Regions from separate parts of the Streptomyces sp. NPDC058401 genome, predicted to be linked through region 1. Evidence: riboswitches for the same ligand, from Rfam matches in the RefSeq annotation. Region 1 holds a riboswitch; each other region holds the start of a gene.

Region 1 (7,153 bases):
AGCCAGCGCAGCCAGAAGGTCTCCAGCCCGGTTCCCGCGTGCAGCACGACACGCCGCAGCCGGTCCTCGTCGGACTCCCGTCCGGCCGGGAAGTCCCTCTCCTCGATGCCCTCGTACACCGCCAACTGGGCCCGGTGCAGCTCCAGATGCCGCCGCAGCTCCGCGGCCAGCCCCTGCGGCCCCACCACGGCGGCCGCCCGGATCCGCAGCAGCAGCGGATCGCGCACCGGCTTGGGATCCTGCGCCTCCCCGACCCACCGCGCCAGCTCCCCGCTCCCGGCCGGCAGCACCTCGTACTCCTTCTTCTGCCCCCGTACGGGCCCCTCGCTGGGCAGCGCCCGGATCAGCCCGGACTCCTCCAGCCGGCCGAGCTCGCGGTAGATCTGCTGGTGCGTCGCGGACCAGAAGTACCCGATCGACCTGTCGAACCGCCGGGTCAGCTCCAGCCCCGACGAGGGCTTCTCGAGCAGGGCGGTGAGGATGGCGTGCGGGAGCGACATGCGGCCATCCTAGGTTTGCGGCAGATCGAGGACCGCGATCCCCTGCTCCGTGGCCACGGCCAGCCGGCTCCCGTCGGGGTGCGGGGCCGTCACCGGCGAGGGGATGTGGGTGACCCCGTACGCCCCGTCCCGGTGCCACACGCGGATCTCCGGCCATTCCCGCAGGACGCCGCCCGTGGTGGCGTCGACCAGCCGGGGGTGATCGGTCAGCGAGGCCACCAGGTTCCCGCCGCACCCGACCAGGGTTCCCCAGCCGCCCGCTCCGGCGCTGCGCCGCAGCCAGCGGCCTTCCCGGCAGGACCACACGCCCAGTTGCCCGTCCTGGAGGGCGGGGGCCTCCGCGTCGCCCGGGCCCTCACCGGTCCCCGAGACGGCGACCCGGTCCGCGTCGAGCCAGCAGGCGGAGCCGACCTCGGCGTAGAGGGCGGCCGGGCCCAGGAGCTCCCCGTCCCGGTCCAATGCGGTGGGGTCGACGAACGCGGCCGCCAGATCGTAGACGTTGGCGATCCCGAACGGATGCCACATCCAGCCGGCCACCAGGAGCTTGCGGCCGTCGGGGGAGACGGAGAGCCGCGACTGGAACAGATCACCGGCAGTGCGCCGGCCCGTGGTGAGCCGCTCGCCCGTGGCGACGTCCTCGACCTGGAGGACGTCGTACTCCTCCGGGCAGCTCACCAGCACCTCGCGGCCGTCCGGCAGCGCGCCGAGGGCCACCGCGTGGTCGTAGTCCTCGGGAAGGTTGTCACCCCGTGGCAGCTCGCGCGCGATCCGCTCGCCGTCCAGCAGCACGGCCGTGGTGCCGCGCTCCTCGTAGAGCACCGTCCAGCGCCCCGAGGGGGAGCGCACCGCACGGTCGCACCAGGGGGACGCCGGACGGCGGCCCGGATGCTCCCGGCCGTCCGGGGTCCAGCGGCGGAAGCCGCCCACCGGGTCGACCAGGTCCTCGCCCTCCCAGAACAGGGACTTCGGTTCGGATCTTGCCTTCAGCGTCTGCATGGACGGGCAACCTACCTACTGCCAGGCGGCCAGGGCCTCCGGATTTCGGGGGCCGGGGGCGTCCGCCGCCAGGAGGCCGTGGGCCCGCAGCAGTGCGGCCACCGCCGGGGACCAGGCCGGACGCAGGCCCGCCGAGGTGAGGAGGGCCGGCTCCGAGAGGAGGGCTTCGGCCGGGCCGAAGCGGATGCCCGTCGGGGTCAGGACCGCCGCGTCGTCGGCCCAGCGGACCGCCAGGTCCACGTCGTGGGTGGCCATCACCACCGTCGTGCCGGAGGCGCGCAGTCCCGCGAGGACGTCGAGGAGCCGCTCCTGGCCGTCCGGGTCCAGGCCGGCCGTCGGCTCGTCGAGGATCAGCACCCGAGGGGCCATCGCCACCGCCCCCGCGATCGCCGCACGCTTGCGCTGCCCGTAGGAGAGCAGGTGGGTGGGGCGGTCCCGGAGCCGGGTGATGTCCAGGGCGGCGAGGGCCGAGTCCACGCGGGCCCGGACCTCCGGGGCGGGGAGCCCCAGGTTCATCGGGCCGAAGGACACGTCCTGTTCGACCGAGGCCGCGAACAGCTGGTCGTCGGGGTCCTGCACCACCAGCTGGACGGACGTGCGCAGCCGGGTGAGCCCGGCCCGGTCGTACGAGACCTGCGTGCCGTCCAGCCGCAGCGATCCCGCGCCGGGCCGCAGGCCGCCGCTCAGCAGCCGCATCAGCGTGGTCTTGCCGCTGCCGTTGCGGCCGAGCAGGGCCAGCGCCCGGCCCGGGGCGATGGCGAAGTCGACGCCGGTCAGGACCGTGGGGCCGTCCTCGTAGGCGTAGGCGGCGCCGGACAGTTCCACTACCGGGTTCACAGGGCGAGCCCCTTCAGGGTGAGGGTCAGGGTGATCAGGGCCGCCAGCAGGCCGGCGGTGGCCGTCAGGAAGCGCCACGACAGGGACGCCTCCGGTACGAGGACCCGCAGCGCGCCGTCGTAGCCGCGGCCGGCCAGCCCAGCCTGGAGCTTGGCCGCGCGGTCGAAGGCCCGTACGAAGGAGGTGGCGGCGAGCCCGGCCAGGGAGCGCCACACCGCCGCCCGGCCGGTGTGCCCGAGCCGGGCCGCCTGGGCCCGGCGGACCTGGGCCATGGAGTCGAGCAGCAGGAAGCCGATCCGGTACATGACCAGGGCCACGTCCACCACGGGGGCCGGCACCCCGGCCCGGACCAGCCGGGGCAGCACGTCGGAGACCGGGGTGGTGAAGGCGAACAGCAGCAGCCCGAGCGAGGCCGCCGAGGTGCGCAGCAGCAGTTCGGCGGCGAGCCGGGGGCCGTCGGGGGCCAGGGACACCGGTCCCGCCGGGCCGCCCACGGCGAACAGCAGGGGCAGCGCCCCGGTGAAGCAGAAGCCGAGCGGGATCCGGAAGGCCCGCCAGAGCTGCCGGCCGGCCACCCCGGCCGGGCCGAGCAGCACGGCGAGGGTGGCGGCGGCCACCAGCGGCCCGCCCGGCCAGGGCGGCAGGCACACGGCGGTGACCGTCAGCCCGATCCCGAGCAGGGCCTTCTCCAGCGGGTGCCGGCCGCGCCAGCGGCTGCTGTGCGCGGCAACGTCGATCGGCAGCACCCGGCTACGCCTCCGGGGCGGCGGCGGGAGCGGGAGCGGCAGCAGCGGCCGCCCCCTGGCGGCGGCCCTTGCGGACGCCGAAGTAGTAGGCGAGCACGCCCGCTCCCAGGGCCGCCTGCAAGGCGAACAGTGCGGACTCGATCTCGCCGGACGGGGGTTCGTAGAGAGGGGAGAACCAGGGTTCGTAGTCCGGCTTCAGCTCGGTGATCGCCGTCTCGGCCTGCGCGTCGGCGCCGGCGAAGGGCTCCTCCTTGTGATCGCCCATCCCCAGCGCGACCGGGAGGACGGCGAGCGCCGCGACCAGGAGCAGCAGCAGGGTGTTGATCTTCGCGTTCTTGGACATCCCGCTCATCAGGCCGCCGCCTTCTCTCCGGTGCGGGTGGCCGTCAGCTTCGCGACGCCCAGCCGGACCAGGTCCGACTTGCTGGACGCCATCAGCAGCCGCATCACGAGGACGGTCAGCAGCCCCTCGCTCACGGCCAGCGGGATCTGCGTGACCGCGAAGATCCCCCCGAACTTCGCGAGCGAGCCCATGAACCCGGAGGCCGGGTCCGGGAAGGCCAGGGCGAGCTGCACGCTGGTGACGCAGTAGGTGACCAGGTCGGCGAAGAAGGCGCCGAAGAACACGGTCACCATCAGCGGGGCTCCGGACTTCCGCAGCAGCCGGTAGACGGCGTACCCCGCCCACGGGCCGGCGATGGCCATCGAGAAGACGTTGGCGCCGAGGGTGGTGAGCCCGCCGTGCGCCAGCAGCAGGGCCTGGAACAGCAGGGTGATCGTGCCGAGCACCGCCATGATCGGCGGCCGGAACAGGATCGCCCCGAGCCCGGTGCCCGTGGGGTGCGAGCAACTGCCCGTCACGGAAGGGATCTTCAGGGCGGAAAGGACGAAAGTGAACGCTCCGGCCGCACCGAGGAGCAGGGTGCTCTCCGGGTTGGCCTTCACCTCGCGGGTGAGCGCGCGGACGCCGTGGACGACGAAGGGGGCGGACGCGGCGCCCCAGGCGACCGCGTGCAAAGGGGGCAGGAACCCCTCGGCTATATGCATGGGTAGGGAGACCTCTCCAGCACCTCGTGGATGGACAACGCGCCCCGGCCGGTCTCCTGGCTCACGGGTTGACGTCCATGCTCCGCCTTCCCGGGCAGCGCGGAACCTCCCGCGCAGCCCAGTGGCTTTCCCGCAGGAGTGGAGCCGGACTTCCCGATCACAGTGGCGAGGGCCGCACCGGTTTCCCACCGGTTTCCCGAACACCAAGGCCCGCTGACCCTAGTCGGCCGCGCGGACCGGTCACAACCCGCCCCAATCGCGCCATGCGGTGACCGTATTCCGCTTGTGCGTCACGCACCGTGTTCCCACCGCTACTATCGGCCTCAATAGCCCCACCTGAAAAGGGAGTTCCGCATGTCTGTGACCGCCGAAGACTGGCTGCCCCGCGTCGCCGCGCTGTTCCGCACGTACGACCTGGACGGGGACGGGCACCTCGGCCGCGAGGACCTCATCGCCTACGCCGGCCGCCTCGCCGAATGGCTCACCGAGCCCGGGGACACCCGCCGCAGGGCCGCTCTCCACGACGCCTACTCCGAGCTGTGGTCGCAGCTGCAGGCCGCATCGGACACCGACCGGGGCGGCCGGATCAGCGAGCAGGAGTTCGTCGCGGCGGCCGCGCGCGACGCCTTCGACGGCGACCGCTACTTCCGCGAGTCCACCCTGCGGGCCCTCGACGCCCTTGCCGACGCCCTGGACCGGGACGGCGACGGCCGCATCGACCGCGCGGAGTACGAGCGCCTCTTCGGGGCGACCGGCATCGACGGCTCGCTCGACGCGCTCTCCTTCGACCGGGTCGACGTCGACGGCGACGGTTCCATCAGCCGTGAGGAGCTGCGGGCCGCGGCCGTGCACCTCTACCCGCTGGCCGACCCGAGCTGGCTCACCGGAGCGAGCGGCCGCAGCGACCGCCCGCGCGGCATCGCCCTGGTCGCCCACGACGCGCGCAAGGCCGACCTGCTCGCCTGGACGGACCGCAAGGCCGCCGAGCTCAAGCCGCACCGGCTCTACGGGACCGGCACCACCGGCACCCTGATCAACCGGCGGCTCGGCCTGGACGTCGCCCCGCTGCGCAGCGGGCCGCTCGGCGGGGACCAGCAGATCGGCTCGCTGATCACCCAGGGGCAGATCGACCTGCTGGTGTTCTTCTTCGACCCGCTGGCCTCGCACCCGCACGGGGACGACGTACGGGCCCTCATCCGGCTCGCGGTGCTCGGCAACGTCCGCCTCGCCCTGAACGCGGCGAGCGCGGACGCGATGATCGAATCCCTGTGACCCCGACCCGGGCGCCGGCTCCGACGTCGGGCTGAGCCCGGACGGGCGCGGCCCGGTGGCGGCCACGGCGGTCGCCGGTGAGGCTGGGCGGGTGGCTATCGATCCCGCGCGCGACCTCGACTACTCCGACCTGACCGCCGTGTACGTCAACTGCACGCTCAAGCGGTCCCCCGAGCCCAGCAACACCGAGGGCCTGATCGGCAAGAGCCGCGCGGTGATGGAGTCGGCCGGAGCGCGGACCTCGCTCATCCGCGCCGTCGACCACGACATCGCCACCGGTGTCTGGCCCGATATGACCGAGCACGGCTGGGAGAGCGACCAGTGGCCGGTGCTCTACAGCCAGATCATGGACGCCGACATCCTCGTGCTGTGCGGCCCGATCTGGCTCGGGGACAACAGCTCGGTGATGAAGCAGGTCATCGAGCGGCTCTACGCCTGCTCCTCGATCCTGAACGAGCAGGGCCAGTACGCCTATTACGGGCGCGTGGGCGGGGCGCTGATCACGGGCAACGAGGACGGCGTCAAGCACTGCGCCATGAACGTCCTCTACAGCCTCCAGCACCTCGGCTACGCGATCCCCCCGCAGGCCGACGCCGGATGGATCGGCGAGGCCGGACCCGGTCCCTCGTACCTGGACCCCGGATCGGGCGGCCCCGAGAACGATTTCACCAACCGCAACACGGCCTTCATGAGCTGGAACCTCATGCACCTGGCCGCCCTGCTCAAGCGGTCCGGCGGGATGCCGGCGCACGGCAACCAGCGCTCCCTGTGGGATGCGGGCTGCCGTTTCGACTTCCCGAACCCCGAGCACCGGTAGCCGGGCCCCGGCTCCCGCCGGGGCGGGCTCAGCAGGTGTTCGGGTGCGCGATGTCCAGGACGAAGCGCTCCGGGGAGTGCAGCGTGAACGAGCTGTAGGCGGGCGTGGTGTCGAAGGCGGCGCCGAAGGTGACGTACCCCTCGTAGTCGCCGGTCAGGGCGAGGCCCTTCAGCTTGGACAGGTTGATCTTGACGAGCTTGGGGCCGAGGTAGACGTTGTGGCCCGCGTCGTCGTGTCCGGCGGCGGGGTGCAGGCGGACTTCCAGGAAGTACCGGCCGGCCAGCGGGACGGGCTTGCCGGACCCGTCGTAGACCAGATTCGGGACGGGGGTGACGGTGACCCCGGGTACGTACCCCTGCAGGTCGATGACCACCCGGTCGTACGTGCAGTGGCCGCCGTAGCGGGCATTGACGACGAGCGGAGTCTGGGTGGCCTTGGCCTTGGTGGCGGCTGTCGTGGTTGCGGCGGATGCCGGGGCGGCGAAGGCCAGGGTGGCGGTGAGCAGTGCGCCCACCCCCAGTGCGGTGGCCTGCCGGCGGCGTGGACGGTTCATGGCGTCCCCTCGATTCCGAGAGACGGGGAACGGTGTCACCCGTGAAGACGCGCCCGGTACGCGCGTGGTTGCAGCCGGTTCGGGCGCGGTCGCACCCGGTTCGCCGCCTTCGCGCGGTTCAGCTGGGGAGCAGGGCGCTCAGCTCGGCGTCGAGGTCGTAGTGCCGGTGCTCCTGGCCGCGCGGCACCAGTTCGGTCATCCGGCGGCACAGCGCCTGGACGTCCTTGGCCCGGGCCGACACCACGCACGACTGCTCGCCGTTGCTGAAGGCGAGGAAGACCCGCGGCTCGGTGCCCTTCCAGCGCGGCCACACCTGGATGTCGCCCTCGCCGGTGGCGCAGACCTGGCCGTCGAGCAGCAGTTCCCGGGAGAAGACCCAGTGGGC
Region 2 (7,153 bases), on a different contig from region 1:
CAGTACCAGCTCGACCTGTAATCCATGGGGCGATTGCCTCCCCTCGGCACAGCGCCCCGCCCGGCCCGCCGCGCCCGGGTCGAAATCCGGGGTGTCGCGGGGGCCGGGCGGGGCGTGCGGGGGTGGCCGGGAGTCAGTACCTGAGTGCGGTGGCGACGGTGGTGCGGACCTCGCCCGAGAGCTTGTGGGTGCTGCGCGCGGTCGCGTCCTTGGACTGGCCGGCGGGCACGTCGGAGACGGTGACCACCACCGTGTCCAGCGGATTGCCGGAGGCGTCCTTGTAGTCGACCTGGACGGCGAACGACTTCGTCGACCCGTCGGTGTTGCGGGCCGTGACCGTCACGGCCGACAGCCCGTCCCCGTCGGTGGAGACGCTGCCGAGCGTCACCGCGTCCTTGGCGTCGACCCCGTCCTTGACCTCGTCCAGCTTCTTCTTCGCGGCCGCACTGGCCGAGTCGACCGCGTCGGCGGCCTGCGACTGGACCGAGGCGGCGGCCGAGGCCGCCTTGGACACCCCGGTCGACACGTCACCGTCGGAGTCGGAGCAGCCGGCCGTCGTGGCGAGCACCGCCGCTGCGAGCAGGGCGCCGCAGGCGCCGCGGATCCTCGTGGGGGTCAGGGGCATGTGACGCCCACCGAGGCCGCGACGAGGGTCTCGTCGAACTTCTGGATCTGGGGCTTCAGCTGGGTCAGCGCGTCGGACCCCGTGGTGTCGCCCGGCAGGTTCCCGAAGCCGGATTTGAGATCGCCGACGGCGGATCCCACCGCGGACTTCTTCGCGGCTCCCAGGTCCTTCAGGGAGGAGGAGACGTTGTCCCAGTCGGTCTGGACCGCGTCGACGGCGTCCTTGATCTGGTCCTTCGTCGCGGAAGCCGGGTCCAGCGCCGCCAGTTTGGCCTGGTCCGCCTTCAGGGTGGAGAGACCGGTGCAGAGCTCCGAGGCGGCCTGGGTCGCCTGCTCCTTGGGGCTCGGGTCGTCCGAGGAGCAGCCGGTGAGGAACAGGGCCGCGGCCGCGCCCAGGGCCGCGGCGATCGGGAGACGTTTCATGAAAATCCTTCCCCTTTCGGAACTTCTGGATAAAACCTGACATACAAACTAATGAGCTGCATCCGGGGGGAGTTCGGGCCGCCCGGCTTCCGCCGCCGATACGGCCTCGTCGACGGTGCGGTGCACCCCGCGCGCGCCCAGGTGACGGCCGAGCGGGTGCCGGGCCAGCTCCGCGGCGGCCGGCGAGCGCAGCCGCGCCAGGTGCAGGGCGAGGCCCCGGCGGCCGAGCTCCTCGCGGAGTTCCCCGAGGGTGTCCAGGACGGGAACGCCCAGCTGGTAACAGGCGGTCAGGTCCAGGACGACGGCCCGGGGCGCCACCGGGGACGTCCGCAGCTGCTCCAGCACGGCCAGCCGTACCCGGTTCACGTTGCCGAAGAAGAGGCTGCCGTCGGGGCGTACGACGAGGACGGCGGGGTCGACGGCGGCGTCCGCGTGACCGGCCGTGTCTCCGTACAGCCGGCTCCCGGGCAGCCGGCCGAGGACGGCCACGTTGCGCCGGCTCGCGGCGCCGACGAACAGCGCGAGGGAGAGCGCGACGGCGAGCAGCAGTCCGGGCAGCAGGTCGAAGAGGAGCACACCGAACAGGGAGGTGAGCGCCACCCACAGGCTGGGCCGGTCCAGGCGGAAGTAGCGGCGCAGTTCACCGACCCGCAGGAAGCCGCGTACGGCGAAGATGACGATGGCGCCGAGCACCGGCTCCGGCAGGTCCGTGAACAGCGGGGTGAGGAAGGCGCCGGTCAGCAGGATCAGCCCCGCCGCGATGAGCGAGACCATCGGGGTCCGGCCGCCCGCTCCGGCCGCGGCCGCGCTGCGCGAGGCGCTGCCGGAGACGACGAAACCGCGGAAGAACCCGACGGCGATGTTGCTGAGGCCGACGGCGGCCATCTCCCGGTCGGGGTCCACCTCCTGGCCGTGTTCCCGGGCGAAGCGGCTCGCGATGCTGAAGGCCTCGGCGAAGACCACCAGGGCCACGCCGAGGGCGCCGCCGAACAGTGCGATCCAGTCGGCGGCCGGGATGCCCGGCAGGTGGGGGACCGGCACGGCCGAGGGGATGTGACCGACGGTCTCGACGCCGTGGCCGTCGAGGTCGAGGGCCGCCGACAGGAGGAGGGCCGCCACCAGGACGATCAGGGAGGCGGGCAGGCGCGGTACGAAGCGCTCCAGCAGGAACAGCACGGCGAGCGCGCCCGCCCCGACGGCCAGGGTGACCAGGGACCAGTGGGGGGCTCCGGACAGTACGGTCCACAGCCGCTCGAAGAAGTTGCCGTCACCGCCCGGCACGCCGACGAGCTTCGCGGCCTGCCGCACGACGATGGTCAGCGCCATGCCGAACAGGAAGCCGACCAGGGCCGGTTCGGCGAGGAAGTTGGTCAGGAACCCGAGCCGGGCCAGCCCGGCCGCCAGCAGCACCGCGCCGACGATCACCGCGAGGGCGGCCGACAGGCCGACGGCGTCCTGCGGGGAGGGGCTGACGGCCGAGACGGTGGCGGCCGACAGGACGGCCGCCGCGGAGGTGGCCCCGATGAGCAGGAAGTGGGAGCGGCCCAGCAGCGCGTACACGAGGAGGGCCACCGGGGCCGCGTAGAACGCGTTCTGCGGGGGGACCCCGGCGATCTGCGCGTAGGCCACGCACTCCGGCACGATCAGTGCCCATGCGGTGAGGGCCCCCAGCGTGTCGCCCCGCAGCCATCGGCCGCGGTAACGGCGCAGCCAGGGGGGTACGAGGCCGTTCGCGGCCTTGGCGTCGGGTCCTGCCGTCCGCGGAACGCTCACCGCGCGGGTCCTTTCCTCGGCTCGGCGGAAAATCCGCACGGGGCGGCGAAGCACCGCCGTGGCCCGGGACCGGGGGAGGAGCCCCCGGCCCAGGGCCACGGCGTCGGTTCGGGGTGTGGGTCCTCAGGCCGCGAAGACCTCGCGGAGCTGCTGCTCCTGCGTGCCGGAGAGGTTGGAGCGGATCAGCTGCGCCTGCCCGCCGGGGAAGGCGCCGCGCACCCGCTCGACGACCGCGTCGGAGGAGAGCAGGAACAGGGCGGAAGTGCCGGGCTTCACCTCGGACTTCACCTCGTCGATGAACTGGTCGTCGATGCCGACGTCGGACAGCGATCCGCCGATGGCTCCGGCCGCCGCACCCACGGCGGCGCCGAGCAGCGGTACGAAGAACAGGAGCCCGAAGAGCATCCCCCAGAAGGTGCCGGAGAGCGCGCCGGCTCCCGTGAGGCTGTTCAGCTGCCGGGTCTTCGGCTTCTTGGCGTCTTCGCGCCAGGTGACGACCGCCGCGTCGTGCACCTGTATCAGCTGCTCCTTCTGCAGGGCGAGCAGGGCGGACTCCGCCTGCTGCGCCCCCTCGGGAGTGGCGAACTTCCAGACGGTGAGAGTGGTGGATGCCACGTAACGCTCCAGTTCCTGGACGGTGTTGCCTGCCGTCCAGTACAACCCACAATCGGACAATTGACCACAATTAGCATAATCGTGACTCTTTGTCATGTGTCGACCCGTCAGCGTCATTCGCCCGTTCGGCCGAACTCGGCTGTCCGGCCGGGCGGCCGGGAGCCGCGCGTGTCCCATTTCACCGTCCGACATGTGGGAAGGCGTGCCCGTTCCCCGGTCGCCCGCCCTACTGTGGGCCTCGCAGCTGGTTCGCCCCCGTCCGCCAGGCGGGATGCGTCGTAAGAGGGAACCCGGTGGGAATCCGGGACTGCCCCGCAGCGGTGAGCGGGAACGACCGCCGTCATACGCACTGGGACCGGAACCGGTCCTGGGAAGCGACGGCCAGTAGGTGCGGACCTTCGTGGTCCGCGAGCCCGCGAGTCCGAAGACCTGCCCGTTGCCCGTGCGCGATCGACCGCGCACGGTTTCCCGGTGACCTCGTGGGCGGGTCGGCGTGCACCTCAGGCGGATCCTCCCGTCGCGTACCCAGCCGTACGCGACCCCGGCGGTCCGCCCGTTCCGGCACCCTTCGCCTCCGCGACCCGTCACCGGGTTCATGGAGACACGCTCGCGAAGGAGAGTTCCGTGACCACCGAGTCCGCAGCCGCAGCCACGCCGGCACCCGCAGCCACGCCGGCCGCCACGCCCGTACGGGCCACCGTGTACGGCCATCCCCGCCAGGGGCAGAACCGGGAACTGAAGAAGGCGGTCGAGGGCTACTGGAAGGGCCGCGTCAGCGCCGAAGCCCTCCGGGACACCGCCCGCGACCTGCGCCGGACCCACTGGGCCCAGCTCGCCGAGGCCGGCATCACCGAGGTCCCGACCGGAGACTTCTCGTACTACGACCACGTCCTGGACACCACCGTCATGGTCGGCGCGATCCCCGACCGCCACCGTGCCGCCGTCGCGGCGGACGCCCTGGACGGCTACTTCGCGATGGCGCGCGGCACCCAGGACGTGGCCCCGCTCGAAATGACCAAGTGGTTCGACACCAACTACCACTACCTGGTCCCCGAACTCGGCCCCGACACCTTCTTCACCGCCGAACCCGACCGGCAGGTCGCGCAGTTGAAGGAGGCCCTGGCCCTCGGCCACACGGCCCGCCCGGTGCTGGTCGGACCGGTGACCTACCTCCTCCTCGCCAAGCCCGCACCCGGCGTGGCCGCCGGCTTCGAGCCGCTCGCCCTGCTCGACCGGCTGCTGCCCGTCTACGTCCGGGTCCTCGCGGAACTGCGCGCGGCGGGCGCCGCATGGGTCCAGCTCGACGAACCGGCCCTGGTCCAGGACCGCACCCCGGCCGAACTGAACGCGGCGGCCCGCGCCTACCGCGAGCTCGGCGGCCTCACCGACCGCCCCAAGCTGCTCGTCGCCTCCTACTTCGACCGGCTCGGCGACGCCCTGCCCGTCCTCGCGAAGGCGCCCGTGGAGGGACTCGCCCTCGACTTCACCGACCGGGCCGCCGCCAACCTCGACGACCTCGCCGCCGTCGGCGGCGTCCCAGGCAAGCGCCTGGTCGCCGGCGTGGTCAACGGCCGCAACATCTGGATCAACGACTACCAGAAGTCACTGACCACGCTCGGCACCCTGCTCGGCCTCGCGGACCGGGTCGACGTGGCCGCCTCCTGCTCCCTGCTGCACGTCCCGATCGACGCCGACGCCGAGCGGGACATCGATCCGCAGATCCGGCGCTGGCTCGCCTTCGCCCGCCAGAAGACCACCGAGATCAGCACGCTGGCCCGCGGACTGGCCCGCGGAACCGACGCGATCGCGGCCGAACTCGCCGCGAACCGGGCCGACCTGGCCTCCCGTACCGCCTCCCGGATCACCCACGACCCGGCCGTCCGCGCCCGCACCGCCGCGATCACCGAGGCCGACGGCCACCGCGCCCAGCCCTACGCCGAACGCGCCGCCGCCCAGCGCACCCACCTCGGCCTGCCGCTGCTCCCCACCACCACCATCGGCTCCTTCCCGCAGACCACGGAACTGCGCACCGCCCGCGCCGACCTGCGCGCCGGACGCATCGGGACGGAGGCCTACGAGGAGCGCATCCGGGCCGAGATCCGCGAGGTCGTCTCCTTCCAGGAGAAGACGGGCCTCGACGTGCTCGTGCACGGGGAGCCCGAACGCAACGACATGGTCCAGTACTTCGCCGAGCAGCTCACCGGCTACCTCGCCACGCAGCACGGCTGGGTCCAGTCCTACGGCACCCGCTACGTCCGCCCGCCCGTCCTCGCCGGGGACATCTCCCGCCCCGACCCGATGACCGTCCGCTGGACCGCGTACGCCCAGGCGCAGACGGCCAAGCCGGTCAAGGGCATGCTCACCGGCCCGGTCACCATGCTCGCCTGGTCCTTCGTACGCGACGACCAGCCCCTCGGCGAGACCGCGCGCCAGGTCGGACTCGCGCTCCGCGACGAGGTCGACGACCTGGAGGCGGCCGGCACTTCGGTCATCCAGGTCGACGAGCCCGCCCTGCGCGAAACGCTGCCGCTGCGCGCCGCCGACCACGCCGAGTACCTGGCGTGGGCCACCGAGTCCTTCCGCCTCACCACCAGCGGCGTCCGGCCGGACACCCAGATCCACACCCACATGTGCTACGCGGAGTTCGGGGACATCGTCGAGGCCATCGAGCACCTCGACGCCGACGTCATCAGCCTGGAGGCGGCCCGCTCCCACATGCAGGTCGCCGACGAGCTCGCCGGCGCGGGCTACCCGCGCGAGGTCGGCCCCGGAGTCTGGGACATCCACTCGCCCCGCATCCCCTCGGCCGGGGAAGCGGCGGCCCTGCTGCGCAAGGGACTCGGGGCGATCCCCGCGGAACGGCTCTGGGTCAACCCCGACTGCGGTCTGAAGACCCGAGGCTGGCCCGAGACGAGGGCCTCCCTGGAACACCTCGTCGAGGCGGCCCGCCGGGTGCGCGCGGAGCTCTCCCCGAACGCCTGATCCCGGTAGGGCGGCAGGACGGCCGGCACACGGGAGGACCGGGTGCCGGCCGTCCGGCGTCAGTGCACGGGCACGGCGGAAGCGGGCTCCCCTTCCTTGACCTCGTCCCGGTCGGGGCGGCCGATGTGGTTGAAGGCGAGGTTGAGCAGGACCGCGGCGACACAGCCGGTGCTGATGCCGGAGTCGAGGATGATGCGCATGCTCTCGGGGAAGCCGTGGTAGAAGCCCTCGCTGGCCATGGGGATCACGCCGATGCCGAGGCTGATGGCGACGATGAGGACGTTGTCACCGCGTTCGAGGCCTGCCTGGGCGAGGGTCTGGATGCCGCTGGCGGCCACCGTGCCGAACAGGGCGAGGCCGACGCCGCCGAGGACGGGCTGCGGTACGAGGGAGACGACCGAGGCGAGGAACGGGCACAGGCCCAGCAGGATGAGGATGCCGCCGCTCGCGGCCACGACGTAGCGGCTGCGGACCTTGGTGATGGCGACCAGGCCGACGTTCTGCGCGAAGGCGCTGGCGGCGAAGCCGTTGAAGACCGGGCTCAGCGCGGTGCCCAGGCCGTCCGCGCGCAGCGCCGCGGCGAGGGTCCTCTCGTCCGCGGGCTTGTCGACGATCTGGCCGAGGGCGATCACGTCGGCCGTGCTCTCGGTCATCGACACGATCATCACGATCATCATGGAGACGATCGCGGCGACGGCGAACTGCGGAGCGCCGAAGTGGAACGGCGTGGGGAAGC
Region 3 (7,153 bases), on a different contig from region 1:
AAGCCGATGACCTGGGAAGCGGTCCGTGCCGCCCGCCCCGACGTGCTCCTGCTCCTGCCCTGCGGCTTCCCGCCCGAGCGCACGCTCCGCGAACGGGACCTGCTGACCTCCCTTCCCGGCTGGCACGAGCTCCCCGCCGTACGGGCGGGGGAGGTCTGGGTCCTGGACGGGCCCGCCTACTTCAACCGCCCCGGGCCCAGAGTGGTGCGCGGAGCCGAGGTGCTCGCCCATGTCCTGCACGGGGTTCGGGCGGGTGAGCCCGTGACCACGGCCGAGGCCCGCCGCATGGAGGAGTGAGCGGCGGGGCCGCGGCCGTGGTCAGTCGCGGGCGGGGGCGGGGCCGTGGGCAGGGACGGGGGCAGGGACGGGGACGGAGCCGCGGTCGGGGGCAGGGGCGGGAGGGCCCACCACCGGGTACGGGACGAAGGTGCTGCTGTTCTCGTCCACGGCCAGGGCCCGGCCGAGCGGCGGGACCGCCCGCTGGGGACAGTCGAGGCGTTCGCAGAGGCGGCAGCCCATGCCGATGGGGGTCGCCGCCGACCTGTTGTCGAGGTCGAGCCCGTCCGCGTACACGAGCCGGGAGGCGTGCCGGATCTCGCAACCCAGGCCGATGGCGAAGGTCTTGCCGGGCTCGCCCCAGCCGCCGCGGTGCCGGGTGACGGCGCGGGCCGTCCACAGGTACCGCTGCCCGTCCGGCATGGCCGCGACCTGTACGTGGATGCGGCCGGGCGCCGCGAAGGCCTCGTACACGTTCCACAGCGGGCAGGTGCCGCCCGCGCGGGAGAAGTGGAACCCGGTGGCGGACTGCCGCTTGGACATGTTCCCGGCGCGGTCGACCCGGACGAAGGAGAAGGGCACACCGCGCAGCCTGGAACGTTGCAGGGTGCTCAGGCGATGACAGACCGTCTCGTAGCCGATGCCGAAGTGGTCGGTGAGCCGCTCGATGTCGTACCGGAACTCCTCCGCCGCGGTGTGGAAAGCCGTGTACGGGAGGATCAGGGCGGCCGCGAAGTAGTTCGCGATGCCGATCCGCGCCAGGGCGTGCGTGGGGGAGCCGGGCGGGAAGTCCTCGGTGGCCAGCCGGTCGAGTCCGTCCCCGTACTCGACCAGGGCGAGCTGGGTGGCCATCCGGAAGGCCTGCTGGCCCGGGCGGAGCCGGTTCGACAGGTGGAGCACCCGCGCGGCGGTGTCGTAGTGGTGCAGCCGGTCGGAGTCCGCGCAGATGCGGATCCCGTGGCGGTCGGCGAGCCGCTGGGTCAGTGCGCGGATGACGTCCCCGGGGCGGATGCCGATCGCGCGGGCCAACTCCTCGGCGGCGAGGTCGGCTTCGTGGAGGTAGTTCTGCCGCCGGTAGAAGAACTCGCGGATCTCCTCGTGGGGCGAACGCGGAGCCTCCTCCACCGAATCGCGCCCGTCGGCGGCGTCGGCGAGCCGCTCCGCCAGCAGCTGGCTCCGGCGGCCGAGGTCCAGCAGCACCGAGGCCACGGCCGGCATCCGGGTGGCCAGCTCCGCCAGGTCCGAAGGGGACACCCGGGCCTCGGCCACCTGCTCGGCGAGGGCCTCGCGCAGGTCGGCCACCATGCGGCTGGTGTCACGCTCCGAGAAGAAGCCGGGATCCACCCCGAACGCCTCGGTCAGCCGCAGCAGTACCGGGACGGTGAGCGGGCGCGAATCGTGCTCCATCTGGTTGAGGTAGCTGGGTGAAATGCCCAGGACCCGGGCCAGATCGGCCTGGGTCATGCGGCGCTCCTCGCGCAGCCTGCGCAGCCGCGTTCCCGCGTACGTCTTGCTCACCGGACTCCTCCACCGTCGGACGGGCCCCGTCAGCATAGAAGGCCTTCGCTCGCTCCGGGCCTTCGCAACCTTGGCAGATCCGGCCTCGAAGATTCGCAGACCTTGGCAGTCGTCCCACCTTGATGGCACCCAGTGCCAATGCCAGAGTCGGTCCTGCACCCAGCCGGAACCGCAGCCAGGAACCGGTGTGGGGGAACGAACTCCGGATCGCCGATTCATGCCCTGATATCGGCGATCCGGTCACACTCAGGCACTTGGTGCCAGTGATCGGGTTCGTGCGCGGCGCATTGGCAAGACAAGCGACGGATGAAAACGGTGACGGTCATGGCAGAGGCGAACACGAAGACGACGAAGACGACGAAGACGACGACGGCGGCGGCCGAGCAGCTGCGCCGGCGGTGGGCGGACGACCCGCGGTGGGCGGGCATCGAGCGGACCTACACCGCCGAGGACGTGGTCCGGCTGGCGGGCAGCGTGCGCGAGGAGCACACCCTGGCCCGGCGGGGCGCGGAGCGCCTGTGGCGACAGCTCCACGAGCAGGACTACATCCACGCACTGGGCGCCCTGACCGGCGGCCAGGCCGTCCAGCAGGTACGGGCCGGCCTGCAGGCGATCTACCTGTCCGGCTGGCAGGTGGCCGCCGACGCCAACCAGGCCGGGCACACCTACCCCGACCAGAGCCTCTACCCGGTCAACTCCGTTCCCCAGGTGGTCCGCCGGATCAACAACGCGCTGCTGCGCGCCGACCAGATCGCCACCGCCGAAGGCGGCCACGACCGTACGGACTGGCTGGCGCCGATCGTCGCGGACGCCGAGGCCGGCTTCGGCGGACCGCTGAACGCCTTCGAACTGACCAAGGCGATGATCGCGGCCGGCGCCGCCGGCATCCACTACGAGGACCAGCTCGCCTCGGAGAAGAAGTGCGGCCACCTCGGCGGCAAGGTCCTCGTCCCGACCGCGCAGCACATCCGCACCCTCAACGCGGCACGCCTCGCCGCCGACATCGCCGACACGCCGACCCTGATCATCGCCCGCACCGACGCCCTGGCGGCGAACCTGATCACCAGCGACGTCGACGAGCGCGACGCCCCGTTCGTGACCGGCGAGCGCACGGCCGAGGGCTTCCACCGCGTGCGGAACGGCATGGCACCGGTGATCGCCCGCGGTCTCGCCTACGCCCCGTACGCCGACCTGATCTGGGTCGAGACCGGCACCCCGGACCTCGCCCAGGCCCGCGAGTTCGCCGAGGCGATCCACGCGCGGTACCCGGACCGGATGCTGGCCTACAACTGCTCGCCGTCCTTCAACTGGAAGGCCGCGCTGGACGACGACCAGATCGCCAAGTTCCAGCGCGAGCTGGGCGCGATGGGCTACCGCTTCCAGTTCATCACCCTGGCAGGCTTCCACTCCCTCAACCACGGCATGTTCGACCTGGCCCGCGGCTACGCCGAGCACGGCATGACCGCCTACGTGGACCTGCAGGAGCGGGAGTTCGCCGCCCAGGCCCAGGGCTTCACCGCGGTCAGGCACCAGCGCGAGGTCGGCACGGGCTACTTCGACCTCGTCTCCACCGCCGTCAACCCCGCCTCCTCCACGACCGCACTCGCCGGCTCCACCGAGGAAGAGCAGTTCCACTGAGCCCGCCCCACGCCGAGGAGAAGATCCGCATGTCACTCAAGCCCCTGATCAGAAGCGTCCAGGTCCTCGGTGTGCCGGGCGAGCGGCACGAGGAGATCCTGACGCCCCCGGCCCTGGAGTTCATCGGCCGGCTCGACGCGGCGTTCGCCGACCGGCGCCTGGACATCCTCAAGGAGCGGCGCCGCCGCTCCGCCCACCTGGCCGACGGGAAGCAGCTCGTCTTCCCCCTCGCCACACGAGCCGTCCGGGACGACCCCCACTGGCGCGTCGCGCCCCGGGCTCCAGGGCTCACCGACCGCCGGGTGGAGATCACCGGGCCGCCCGAACGCCGTATGACGGTCAACGCCCTGAACTCCGGCGCCCGCGTGTGGATGGCGGACTTCGAAGACGCCACCGCGCCCACCTGGGACAACGTCATAGGCGGCCAGCTGAACCTGCTCGACGCCATCGAGCGGCGCATCGACTTCACCACGGCGCAGGGCAAGGAGTACCGCCTCGGCGAGAACCTCGCCACGATCATGGTCCGCCCGCGCGGCTGGCACCTCACCGAGGAGCACCTGGAGATCGACGGCCGGCCCGTCCCGGCCTCGCTCGTCGACTTCGGCCTGTACTTCTTCCACTGCGCCCAGCGGCAGATCGACGCCGGACACGGCCCGTACTTCTACCTCCCCAAGCTGGAGAACGCGTACGAAGCACGGCTGTGGAACGACGTGTTCGTCCTCGCCCAGGACCTGCTCGGCATACCGCGCGGCACCGTACGGGCCACCGTCCTGATCGAGACGGTCACGGCCGCCTTCGAGATGGAGGAGATCCTCCACGAACTGCGCGAACACAGCGCCGGCTTGAACGCGGGCCGCTGGGACTACCTCTTCAGCCTCATCAAGACCTTCGGCCACCGCACCGACTTCCAGCTCCCCGACCGGGCCGCCGTCACCATGACGGCCCCCTTCATGCGGGCCTACACCGACCTGCTCGTCCGCACCTGCCACCGGCGCGGAGCCCACGCCATCGGCGGCATGGCGGCCCAGGTCCCGAGCAAGGACACCGCGGCCGACTCCGCCGCGCTCGCAGGCGTCCGCCTCGACAAGGAGCGGGAGGCGGAGGACGGGTTCGACGGATCCTGGGTGGCCCATCCCGGGCTCGTCCCCGTCTGCCGCGCGGTCTTCGACAACGTCCTGGGGGACCGGCCGCACCAGCTGGACCGGACGCGCGAGGACATCGACGTCACGGCCGCCGACCTGCTGTCCGTCCGCCGGATCGCCGCTCCGCCGACCGCGGAGGGCGTCCGCTCCAACGTGGCCGTGGCGCTGCGCTACTTCGACGCCTGGCTGCGCGGCAGCGGGGCCGTGGCCCTGAACGGCCTGATGGAGGACGCCGCGACCGCCGAGATCGCCCGCGTCCAGATCTGGCAGTGGCTCCGCCACGACCGCGTGGACCGGGGCACGGTCATCGACCTCCTCGACGCCGAATGCGCGGCCCTGGAGGCCGAGGACCCGCGGGCACGCCCCCTCGAAGCCAGGGAGATCTTCGTGAACACCGCCCTCTCGGTGCGACTCCCGGCCTTCTTCACCCCCGAGGCCTACACCCGCCACCTCGTCCGCCACCTCGTCCGCCGCACCTCCCACGCCCTGCGGGTGACAGCGTGAACGCCCCCGTAGCGACCCCGCTGCTCCGGCGGATGGTGCAGGCGGGGCTGCTGGGCCGCAAGACCGGCTGCGGGTTCCACATGTACGGCCGGGTCTGAGGGGCCCGGCAGACCTCCGGCCATGAGGGTGCGCCGGAGGCGACCAGGGACGGTGGGGGTGTGGCGAGTGGTGTCGCCGCACCCCCACCGTGCGTGCCGGTCACGGCACTGGAAGCCGCCTGCTAGAAGGAGGTCCAGGTGTAGGTGACCTGGTCGCCGGCCTTCAGCTTGAACTGGCAGCCGCCGACCGGGGTCGGCGTGCCGTTGACGGAGATGCTCCAGTAGGCGACGCCGCCACCGCTGACGTTCTTGATCGTGTCCACCGAGAAGTCGCTGAACGAGGCGTACCAGGCGCCGTCCCAGGTGAAGTGCTTCTTCTTCGCGGCGTCGTCCAGCGCGGCCGTCGGCGTGGGCACGGCGCTCGGGTTGGCGCCGCCGTTCGTCCCGTCGCACGGGTGCGTCCCGCCGGTGGGGGTGGTCACGTCGTGCCCCTTGGTCTTTATCTTCCCCTTGAACAGCAGGCCGCCCGGGCCCTGCACCGTGAGGCTGACCTTGACCGGGGCGTTCGTGTGCGGTGCCGGCTTGGCGTGGGCGACGGCGGGCGCGGTGGCGAGCGCGAGCCCCAGGGCGGCCGTCGTGACGAGGGAGCGACGGACGAGGTTCGGGCGCATGGGTTGCCTTTCGGGCAGGGCCGGCGCAGCCGGGCCCCTCCGCTGCGGCATCGCCCTGCAGCACCGTTCCCCGATGCGGCGGGAACAGGCTGTGGCGAGTCGGCGACTCAAGGCTCCGCGCTGCAGTCCGTGACAGTGGGAGGCGGTACGAGCCGCATGGCGGGCTATCCGACTCGGGGCGCGCAGGCGCCCCACACGGTTGCAGGTCAGCGCCGGATTCACACCGGCTTCCCCCTGGCCACACGGCAATTCAGTTGTCACCCGGTCCGACCGGGCACACGCATCGTACGGTCGCGACAACGTGCTGACCAGTGGCGGCTTTCGGGCGTTCCCGGCGGACTCGCCGACTCGCCGCCCCGCTGTCCCGTCCCCGTGGCTGCGCGCCGCGAGCGCGCCGGTCCGGCGATACACGCCCCCGTATATCGAGTGAATACGGGCTGTGGATCGCCCGTTCCTACTGTTCGGTTCATGCCCCGGCCACACACGGCGGGGGCGGAAACGGGCAGGGAAGGGACGCGAGATGCAGACGGCGGAGCGGGACGCGACGAGCGCGGAGACACCCCGGGGGAACGCGGTCCGGGCAGTGCCGGACGTCCACCTGAGCGAGGCCCACCTGGCCGCGGCACGAACCGTGCTGGACGAAGCGGTGGGCCGGGACAACGTCCGGCTCGCCTTCGTCAGCGGATCGCTGGCCGCGGGCCTGGGCCACGGCCTGTCGGACATCGACCTCTACGTGGCGACGACCGACGACGCCCCCCGCCCCGAAGTGTCGTACGAACGCGACGGGTTCGTCGTCCAGCTGACGCCGGTGTCACACGCGGAGCTCGACCGCATCGTGCGGATCTGCCGCGGCTACACCGACACCGCGACCGACCGGTGGCAGACCGGTCTGAGCGATGTGGAGCTCCAGCGCGCCGTGCGGTTCTCGATCGGCACCGTGCTGGCCGACAACGGCAGCGGCGTGCCGGAAGCCGAGCAGGCCCGGTCGACGATCCGGCGGGTCCTCATGAACCGCAGCGCCTACCAGCTCAACAGCTACGCCGAGGACGCGCTGGGGGCACTGCAGGTGGGCGACACGCTCACGGCGCTGCAGACCTCGCTGATCGCGGTGGAGCTCTCCCTGGAGTGCGTCCTGAGCGGCGTCGGCGACGTGTACCTGGGCCGCAAGTTCCACCTGCGGCGCGCGGCCCGCTCCGCGGCGCTGGGCGAGGTACTGGACGACGTGTGGGAGTCCCTGCGCCAGCCCGCCGACCTGGCCTGCGCGCAGACCGCCCGGCAGATCGTGGTCCGCCGGCTGCTGCTGGTCTCGCACCTCGTGGCCCACGCCCTCCTCGGCGGCTGGGACGCCCCGCTCGAACGGGTCCCC
Region 4 (7,153 bases), on a different contig from region 1:
TGCGCAGGGCGAGGCCCTCGGTGTACGGGAGCGGGGCGACCGCGGGGATCTCGGCGAGCAGGGCCGCGCCGTAGGCGGCGAGGGCGCTGTTGTGGGCCCGCACCTTGGCGGCGTCGAGCTCCTCCAGCAGGTCCAGCCCCTCCGGGGCGGCGAGCCAGCCGGTGTAGTCGTAGGTGGCGCGGTTCTCCACGGAGCGCGGGAAGCCGTAGTGGTCCTCCCAGGACGGGACCGGCGGGCGGACCCGGTCGCGGTGCTGCGGGGCGACGGCCAGCATCGCGGTGCCGGAGGGGGCGTAGGCCCACTTGTGGAGGTTGCCGAACCAGAAGTCGGCGCCCCCGCCCAGGGGGTCGGGGATCATCCCGGGGGCGTGGGCGCCGTCCACGATGGTGGTGACGCCCCGCTCGGCGAGTTCGGCGAGCAGCCGGGGCGAGGCGATGAGCCGGGCGGTGGGCGAGCTGATGTGGTCGAGTACGGCGACCCGGGTCCGCGGGGTGAGCCCGGCCAGCACGGTCTCCCGTACGGCGTCCTCGTCGGGGAGGTCGGTGCCCAGGGCCACGGTGGTGAGGGGGGCGCGGCGGGCGGCGGCCGCGACGACCGTGCCGTAGCCGTGGTCGGTGACCAGGATCTCGTCGCCGGCGGCGAACTCCACGGCGTCGAGGGCCACGTTGGCGGCCTCGGTGGCGTTGGACACGAAGGCGAGCCCGTCCGGATCGCCGCCGAGCCGGGCGGCGATCCGGGTCCGGGCCGCGACGAGCCGGTCGGGGGCGCCGATGAAGAAGGCGTCGGGATCGGCGTGCGCCTGTGCCCGGAGGGCGGCCTGCGCCTCCTGGACGGGGACGGGTACCGCGCCGAACGACCCGTGGTTCAGGTGGGCGATCTCCTCGGAGAGCCGGAACAGCGCCCGGCCGCCGGGGAATTCGGCGGGGCGGCGTACGGACCCGCCGCGCGTGGCGGCGCCGGCCCGGCCGGCGGTGTCGGCGTGATCGGCGCGGGGGGTCCGGTCGGTCGGCTCTGCGGGCTGGGTCACGTGGGGTCTCCGTGGATGCGGCGCGGCTGTCGGCCCGATCATGCCCCGCCGTCCACCGGAGCGACAGTCCCTCCTCCGGCCATCGGCGCCGCGAAGGCGCGGCGGCACCGCAGGAGCAGCTCCCGTAGGGCGGGACTGCGGGTATCGCGCCAGACCAGGGACAGCAGGGCCGGGATCTCCACGTCCTCGATGGTCCGGGCGGTGAGCCGGTCGCGATAGGAATCGGCCATCGAGGCGCTCAGGACGGCGACCCCGAGCCCGCGCGCCGCGAGGTCCGCCACGGCATCGGCGGCGCCGGCCTCCAGGGCGATCGCGGGCCGCAGCCCCTGTCCGGCGCAGGCCTGGTCGAGCACCGTACGCAGCCCCGTGCCCGGGGGCATGCAGATGACCGGGTACCCGCCGAGGTCGCGGAGGGTCACCCGGTCCGCCACGGCCAGCGGATGCCCTGCCGGGACCACGACGACCAGGCGCTCGCTGATGAGGGTGAACGCCTCCAGTCCCTCGGGGGTGGTGGCGGCGGTTCCGACGAGGGCGAGGTCGACGGCGCCGGCGCGCACCGCCTGGACGAGGCGGTCGGAGTTGTCCTCCAGCAGGGCGATCTCCACGCCGGGGTGGGCCCGGTGGAAGGCGGCGAGGGCGTCGAAGAGGGGGGTGATGGTGCAGCCGACGACCATGCCGACGGTGAGGCGGCCCCGGATCAGGCCGGTCACCTCCCCTACCGCCTGGGCGAGGGCCCCGGTGGCGGCGAGGGCGGTGCGGGCGTGTTCCAGAGCGGCCTTGCCCGCGACGGTGAGGGTGGCGGTGCGGGAGGACCGGTCGAAGAGTTCGGCGCCCAGTTCCTCTTCGAGGCGGCGGATCTGGGCGCTGACACCGGACTGGCTGATGTGGACGCGTTCGGCCGCGCGCGTGAAGTTCTGCTCCTCGGCCACCGCGACGAAGTATTCGAGCTGCCTCAGTTCCATGACTGTGGATTCTAGCTTCCAGCAGAACCAGCTGTTGGACTTCTGGTGCGGCGGGCGTCAGGCTTGGAACACAGAGCACACCCCGGTTCCAGCACAGGAGGCAGCGATGTCGGACTACGCGTCGTACGAGAAGGCCCTGCAGCCCGAGGACATCACCCGCCTGTTCGTCGAGCGGTCCAACGCCGGCGACGCGGCCGGGGTGGCCGCGCTCTACGAGGAGGACGCCGTGATGGCCTTCCCGCCCGGCGAGCTGACGGTGGGCCGGGAGGCCATCCGCGCCCTGTGGGAGCAGGTGCTGGTGAACCGGCCGCACTTCGAGCCGGAGCCCCCGCTGCCGACGCTCGTGAGCGACGGCATCGCCCTCACCTCCACCCCGCCGAGCGACGGCACCGGGGCGCGGGCCCAGGTCGTACGCCGCCAGCCCGACGGCAGCTGGCTGCGGCTGCTGGACCAGCCCGAGTTCGCCCCGGCCCCCGGCGGAGCCGCGTAGGCGGGGTGCGCAGGGAGGCGCGTCCGGGGTGAGCAGGGGGGCGCGTCAGGCGGCCGGCGGTCGCATGGTCTGGCGGAGCGTGGGGCGTGCGCCCAGGTCCGCGAGCCAGTCGTCGAGGTCGGTCATGGCGGGCGGGTCCAGGTGGGCCGGGTCCACCGTGGTGCGGAGCTGGTGGGGAACCCCCGAGGCGAGCAGGAGGCGCAGGCTGCGCTCCGCCGAGGCGGCCGCGTGGCCGATGCCGGTGACCCGCTCGTAGCGGCCGGGCGGAGCCTTCACGTCGAAGCCGACCCAGTCCAGCAGGCCCGCGTCGAGCAGCCGGGTCAGCCGCCGGGGGAAGGCTCCCCCGGTGTGGAGCCCGACCTCCAGGCCCAGCGCACGGGCCTCCCGTACCGCCTGCGGCAGACCGCGCTGGAGCAGCGGTTCCCCGCCGGAGAAGACGATCCCGTCGAGCAGCCCCGTCCGGCGGGCGAGGTGGCCGAGCACCTCGTCCCAGGAGACGGCGGCGGGGGCCCGGGCGGGCAGCAGACCGGGGTTGTGGCAGTAGCCGCACCGCCAGGGGCAGCCCTGGCAGAAGACGGTGGTGACCAGCCGGCCGGGCCAGTCGCAGGTGGACAGCCGGGACCAGCCGCCGATGCGGATGACCCCGTCCGGCTGCGCGGTGGCGCTCACGCCTTCGCTCGCCCCGCCGGCCGCTGCGGCGCTCACACCGTCGCCTTGAAGTGGACGCGCTCGGCGTGTTCGCCCTTCTTGCCGATGTTGAAGGAGGACACGGGGCGGTGGTAGCCCATGACCCGGGTCCAGACCTCGCACGCCGCCCCGCAGGTGGGGCAGTTCGGCTGCTCCCCCGCCAGGTAGCCGTGGTCCGCGCAGATGGAGAAGGTCGGGGTCACCGTCAGGTAGGGGAGCCGGAAGGTCTCCAGCGAGCGCCGGACCAGCTTGGCGCAGGCCTCCGCCGTCGGGATCCGCTCGGGGGTGTACAGGTGCAGGACGGTGCCGCCCGTGTACTTGCCCTGCAGTTCGTCCTGGCGCTCCAGCGCCTCGAAGGGGTCGTCGGTCCAGCCGACGGGCAGCTGCGAGGAGTTGGTGTAGTACGGGTTGGCGTCGGTGCCGGCCTGGAGGATGCCGGGGAAGCGGGCCCGGTCCTCCTTCGCGAAGCGGTACGTCGTGCCCTCGGCGGGGGTGGCTTCCAGGTTGTAGAGGTGGCCGGTGCTCTCCTGGAAGTCGACCATCCGGGCCCGGACCCGGTCCAGGAGGCGGACCGCGAGGGCGTGGCCCTCGGGGGTGGTGATGTCGTGGGCGTCCGCGCTGAAGTTGCGGACCATCTCGTTGATCCCGTTGACCCCGATGGTGGAGAAGTGGTTGCGCAGGGTGCCCAAGTACCGCTTGGTGTAAGGGAAGAGACCGCCGTCGATCAGGTCCTGGACGGTGATCCGCTTGATTTCGAGACTGTCCTTGGCGAGTTCGCACAGCCGGTCCACCTCGGCCAGCAGCCCCGGCTCGTCGCCCGCGTAACGGTGCCCGAGGCGGGCGCAGTTGAGGGTGACCACGCCGAGCGAGCCGGTCTGCTCGGCGCTGCCGAAGAGGCCGTTGCCGCGCTTGAGGAGCTCGGTCAGGTCGAGCTGGAGCCGGCAGCACATGGAGCGGATCATGTGGGGTTCGAGCTCGGAGTTGATGAAGTTCTGGAAGTACGGGAGCCCGTACTTGGCCGTCATCGCGAAGAGCCGCTCGGCGTTCTCGCTCTCCCAGGGGAAGTCCCGGGTGATGTTGTAGGTCGGGATGGGGAAGGTGAACACCCGCCCGGCGGCGTCGCCTTCGGTCATCACCTCGATGTACGCCCGGTTGATCATGTCCATCTCGGCCTGGAGCTCGCCGTAGGTGAAACCGGTCTCCTCCCCCGCGACCACCGGGATCTGCTCGCGCAGGTCCTCGGGGCAGGTCCAGTCGAAGGTGAGGTTGGTGAAGGGGGTCTGGGTGCCCCAGCGCGAGGGCACGTTGAGGTTGTGCACGAGCTCCTGGACGCACTGCCTGACCTGGTCGTACGTCAGCGCGTCGAGGCGGACGTAGGGCGCCAGGTAGGTGTCGAAGGAGGAGAAGGCCTGGGCGCCCGCCCATTCGTTCTGCAGGGTGCCGAGGAAGTTCACGATCTGGCCGACGGCCGAGGACAGGTGCCTGGGCGGGGCGGAGTCGATCTGTCCGGGCACTCCGTTGAAGCCCTCGGTCAGCAGGGTGCGCAGGGACCAGCCGGCGCAGTAGCCGGAGAGCATGTCCAGGTCGTGGATGTGGAGGTCGCCCTCGCGGTGGGCGCGGGCCACGGCGGCGGGATAGACCTGTTCCAGCCAGTAGTTCGCGGTGACCTTGCCGGCGGCGTTGAGGATGAGTCCGCCGAGCGAATAGCCCTGGTTGGCGTTGGCGTTCACCCGCCAGTCCCGGCGGTCCAGGTATTCGGTCACGGTCTCTACGGCGTCGACGACAGCAGTCACGGCAGCCCTCCCACGAGGCTCGGCACGGAAGAATGGCGGGCACTCTTGAAGGCCCTTGCCGGCAGGTGTCGGACTCGTCCGCCGTGGCGGACTCACCGTTGCGGGGCAGTCCCGGATTCCCACCGGGTTCCCTGTTGCCTCGGTCGGGGAGAGGCCCCGCCGAACCGGCAAGGCCAACACTACATATAGATGTGAGAGCTGAAGGCCACCACTACATATGGGGTGACGAAGGTCCCGAGCCACGGGACTTCAGCCCCTGCGGAACGGTGCCGGAGCCCCGGGACCGCGCCGGACCCCGGCGGATCGCGCCGGGGCCCCGCGTGCTCAGCTCCGGCCGCTGGTGGCGGCGTAGTACTGGAGGTCCTGCACCTCCACCGTGCGGTCCACCCGGTAGCGCAGCTCCACCCGGGCCCCGGCCTTGCCTTCGCGGACCACGGACGCCGAGCCGGTGCCCGGAGCCAGGGGCAGCAGTTCGGCGTGGACCCCGGCCGGGGCCGCGTGCGTGTCCCCGGCCGCGCCCACGGCCGTACGGATGCTCGCGGGCGCGGTCAGGAAGCTCAGCACCTCCACCGTGTCCCGGGCCGCGGCGCTGCCGCCGCGCAGCGCCATCACGAGGGACTGGGCGCCGCTCGGGTCCGCGGCGGCGAACTGGGTGCGCGAGCTCAGGTACAGCGTGTCGCGGACGATCTTCGGCCAGCCGCCGGTCTTGAACCGGGTGAGGTAGTACGAGGAAAGGTCCAGGTAGGCGTGGCCGTTGTGCAGGGAGGGCGCGAACTGGCTGCCCTCGCTGTAGTCGTTCCACGTGGTGAGCTGGACCCAGTCGGCCCCGTCCTCGATGGCGCGGTTCCATGTGGCGCGCAGGGTCGCGGTGTTGCCCGCCTCGTCGTAGATGCCCTGGTTGGGGCGGGCGTCCTGGACCGATACGGGCTGCATCCAGATCTTGCCCGCGGCGTGGGCGCGCCGCACGTCGCGCGTGGAGCTCTCCTGGCCGACGTAGCTGCGGCTGCCCCACTCGGAGAATCCGTAGCTGATCGGCCCGAACTCGCCGCTGTGCGCCCCGAAGTCGAGGAAGAGGGGGACGAAGGCGGTACGGATGCCGTGCCGGGACTTCAGGATGTCCATGACCGTGGTCCACCAGGCGACGCTCTTCTCCTCCGCCTTGAACGGCGAGACGACCAGCCGTCCGTCGGGGAGCCGGTGGGCCGCCGGGGCCCTGCCGAGTTCGGCGAGGAGGTCGGCGAGCACGGCCGGGTCGTCGGTGCCCAGGGAGGTCATGTCCGGCATCAGCATGACCTTGAAGCCCGGATCCACCGAACGGGCGGCTTCCATCAGCAGGTTGCAGCGTTCCCGGTTCTTCCCCGTCAGGGAGAGCAGGTCGAGGGTGAACCCGTCGATGCCGGCGGCGCGGGCCGTGCGGACCTCCTGCTGGAGGTTGGCGAGCTCCCAGTTCCCGGTCTTGGGCGGGACGGGCAGCGGCCGGTCGCGGAGCAGGCCGCCGTAGCGCTCGTGCTTGCCGTTCTCGCCGTCCGGGGTCAGGTAGTTGCGGGTGTAGTAGTCGGCGTCGGCGCCGACGTTGTCCAGGGAGAGCGGGTACGGGGTGAAGTAGTGGGCGAAGACCAGCTTCTTGCCGGCGGCGCCGGAGCGCAGGGCGGCCGGCTGCGGCAGGTCGAAGGGCAGGGCTCCGGCGGGGCGCGCTCCGCCGTCCGCGCCCGATCCCTGGGCCTTCGGGTCCGGGGCCGGCCCGCCCGGGCTCTGCGGGGCGGGGGTGCCCGGGCCGGTGGTGGCGGGGTTGGTGGTGGCGGGCGCGGGGCCGCCGTCGGGGGTGCCGGGCAGGATGCCGCCCGGGTCGGGTGCCGGGCGGGCCCCCCGCGCGCCGGTGACGGTGTGGGGGTCCCAGGCGAGGCCGGTCGCGGCGCAGACGCCCACGAGGAGGAAGGCGGACAGGAGGAGGCTCAGCAGAGGTCTTCGGTGCCGGAAGCCCGCACGGCGCCGGTGCGACGCGGGTCTCGCGCCCCGCCCTGCCCGACGCCGGTCCGCACTCATCTTGACCCCTCCCCCGAACGATGCCGCGCCGGGCCCGAACTTCGGGCCGTACAGCAGCAGTAGAGCGGATTCCGGCCCCCCGGACAACCGTTCCCCGGGGTCCGGGACGGGGCTGCTGGGGCACACGGGGCGCAGCGACGCGGATCTCGCC

The links. A riboswitch is a leader RNA that binds a small molecule or an ion and turns the genes downstream of it on or off. The one in region 1 is predicted to bind cobalamin.
Region 2: another riboswitch for cobalamin. It lies ahead of metE (5-methyltetrahydropteroyltriglutamate--homocysteine S-methyltransferase); the one in region 1 lies ahead of ACFWNV_RS34295 (energy-coupling factor ABC transporter permease).
Region 3: another riboswitch for cobalamin. It lies ahead of ACFWNV_RS10625 (DUF4430 domain-containing protein); the one in region 1 lies ahead of ACFWNV_RS34295 (energy-coupling factor ABC transporter permease).
Region 4: another riboswitch for cobalamin. It lies ahead of ACFWNV_RS10180 (ribonucleoside triphosphate reductase); the one in region 1 lies ahead of ACFWNV_RS34295 (energy-coupling factor ABC transporter permease).

Annotation. Positions count from the first base shown of each region.
Region 1 is NZ_JBHXKA010000150.1:344-7,496, reverse strand. Features, by position in the region: gene ACFWNV_RS34320 (PadR family transcriptional regulator) at 1-500, opposite strand, end outside; gene ACFWNV_RS34315 (hypothetical protein) at 510-1,496, opposite strand; gene ACFWNV_RS34310 (energy-coupling factor ABC transporter ATP-binding protein) at 1,512-2,333, opposite strand; gene cbiQ (cobalt ECF transporter T component CbiQ) at 2,330-3,079, opposite strand; gene ACFWNV_RS34300 (energy-coupling factor ABC transporter substrate-binding protein) at 3,084-3,431, opposite strand; gene ACFWNV_RS34295 (energy-coupling factor ABC transporter permease) at 3,431-4,126, opposite strand; cobalamin riboswitch at 4,155-4,349, opposite strand; gene ACFWNV_RS34290 (methylglyoxal synthase) at 4,481-5,398, shown strand; gene ACFWNV_RS34285 (flavodoxin family protein) at 5,490-6,215, shown strand; gene ACFWNV_RS34280 (hypothetical protein) at 6,244-6,768, opposite strand; gene ACFWNV_RS34275 (SsgA family sporulation/cell division regulator) at 6,887-7,153, opposite strand, start outside.
Region 2 is NZ_JBHXKA010000021.1:73,891-81,043, reverse strand. Features, by position in the region: gene ACFWNV_RS10975 (GNAT family N-acetyltransferase) at 1-21, shown strand, start outside; gene ACFWNV_RS10970 (FxLYD domain-containing protein) at 134-625, opposite strand; gene ACFWNV_RS10965 (hypothetical protein) at 616-1,047, opposite strand; gene ACFWNV_RS10960 (SulP family inorganic anion transporter) at 1,096-2,820, opposite strand; gene ACFWNV_RS10955 (DUF1269 domain-containing protein) at 2,944-3,435, opposite strand; cobalamin riboswitch at 3,664-3,887, shown strand; gene metE (5-methyltetrahydropteroyltriglutamate--homocysteine S-methyltransferase) at 4,060-6,417, shown strand; gene ACFWNV_RS10945 (nucleobase:cation symporter-2 family protein) at 6,477-7,153, opposite strand, start outside.
Region 3 is NZ_JBHXKA010000021.1:511-7,663, reverse strand. Features, by position in the region: gene ACFWNV_RS10645 (ABC transporter substrate-binding protein) at 1-297, shown strand, start outside; gene ACFWNV_RS10640 (short-chain fatty acyl-CoA regulator family protein) at 319-1,794, opposite strand; gene aceA (isocitrate lyase) at 2,119-3,432, shown strand; gene aceB (malate synthase A) at 3,462-5,078, shown strand; gene ACFWNV_RS10625 (DUF4430 domain-containing protein) at 5,299-5,787, opposite strand; cobalamin riboswitch at 5,928-6,067, opposite strand; gene ACFWNV_RS10620 (hypothetical protein) at 6,308-7,153, shown strand, end outside.
Region 4 is NZ_JBHXKA010000019.1:81,605-88,757, forward strand. Features, by position in the region: gene ACFWNV_RS10160 (aminotransferase class V-fold PLP-dependent enzyme) at 1-1,027, opposite strand, end outside; gene ACFWNV_RS10165 (LysR family transcriptional regulator) at 1,066-1,989, opposite strand; gene ACFWNV_RS10170 (YybH family protein) at 2,096-2,479, shown strand; gene ACFWNV_RS10175 (anaerobic ribonucleoside-triphosphate reductase activating protein) at 2,525-3,184, opposite strand; gene ACFWNV_RS10180 (ribonucleoside triphosphate reductase) at 3,181-4,959, opposite strand; cobalamin riboswitch at 5,002-5,143, opposite strand; gene ACFWNV_RS10185 (endo-1,3-alpha-glucanase family glycosylhydrolase) at 5,284-7,002, opposite strand.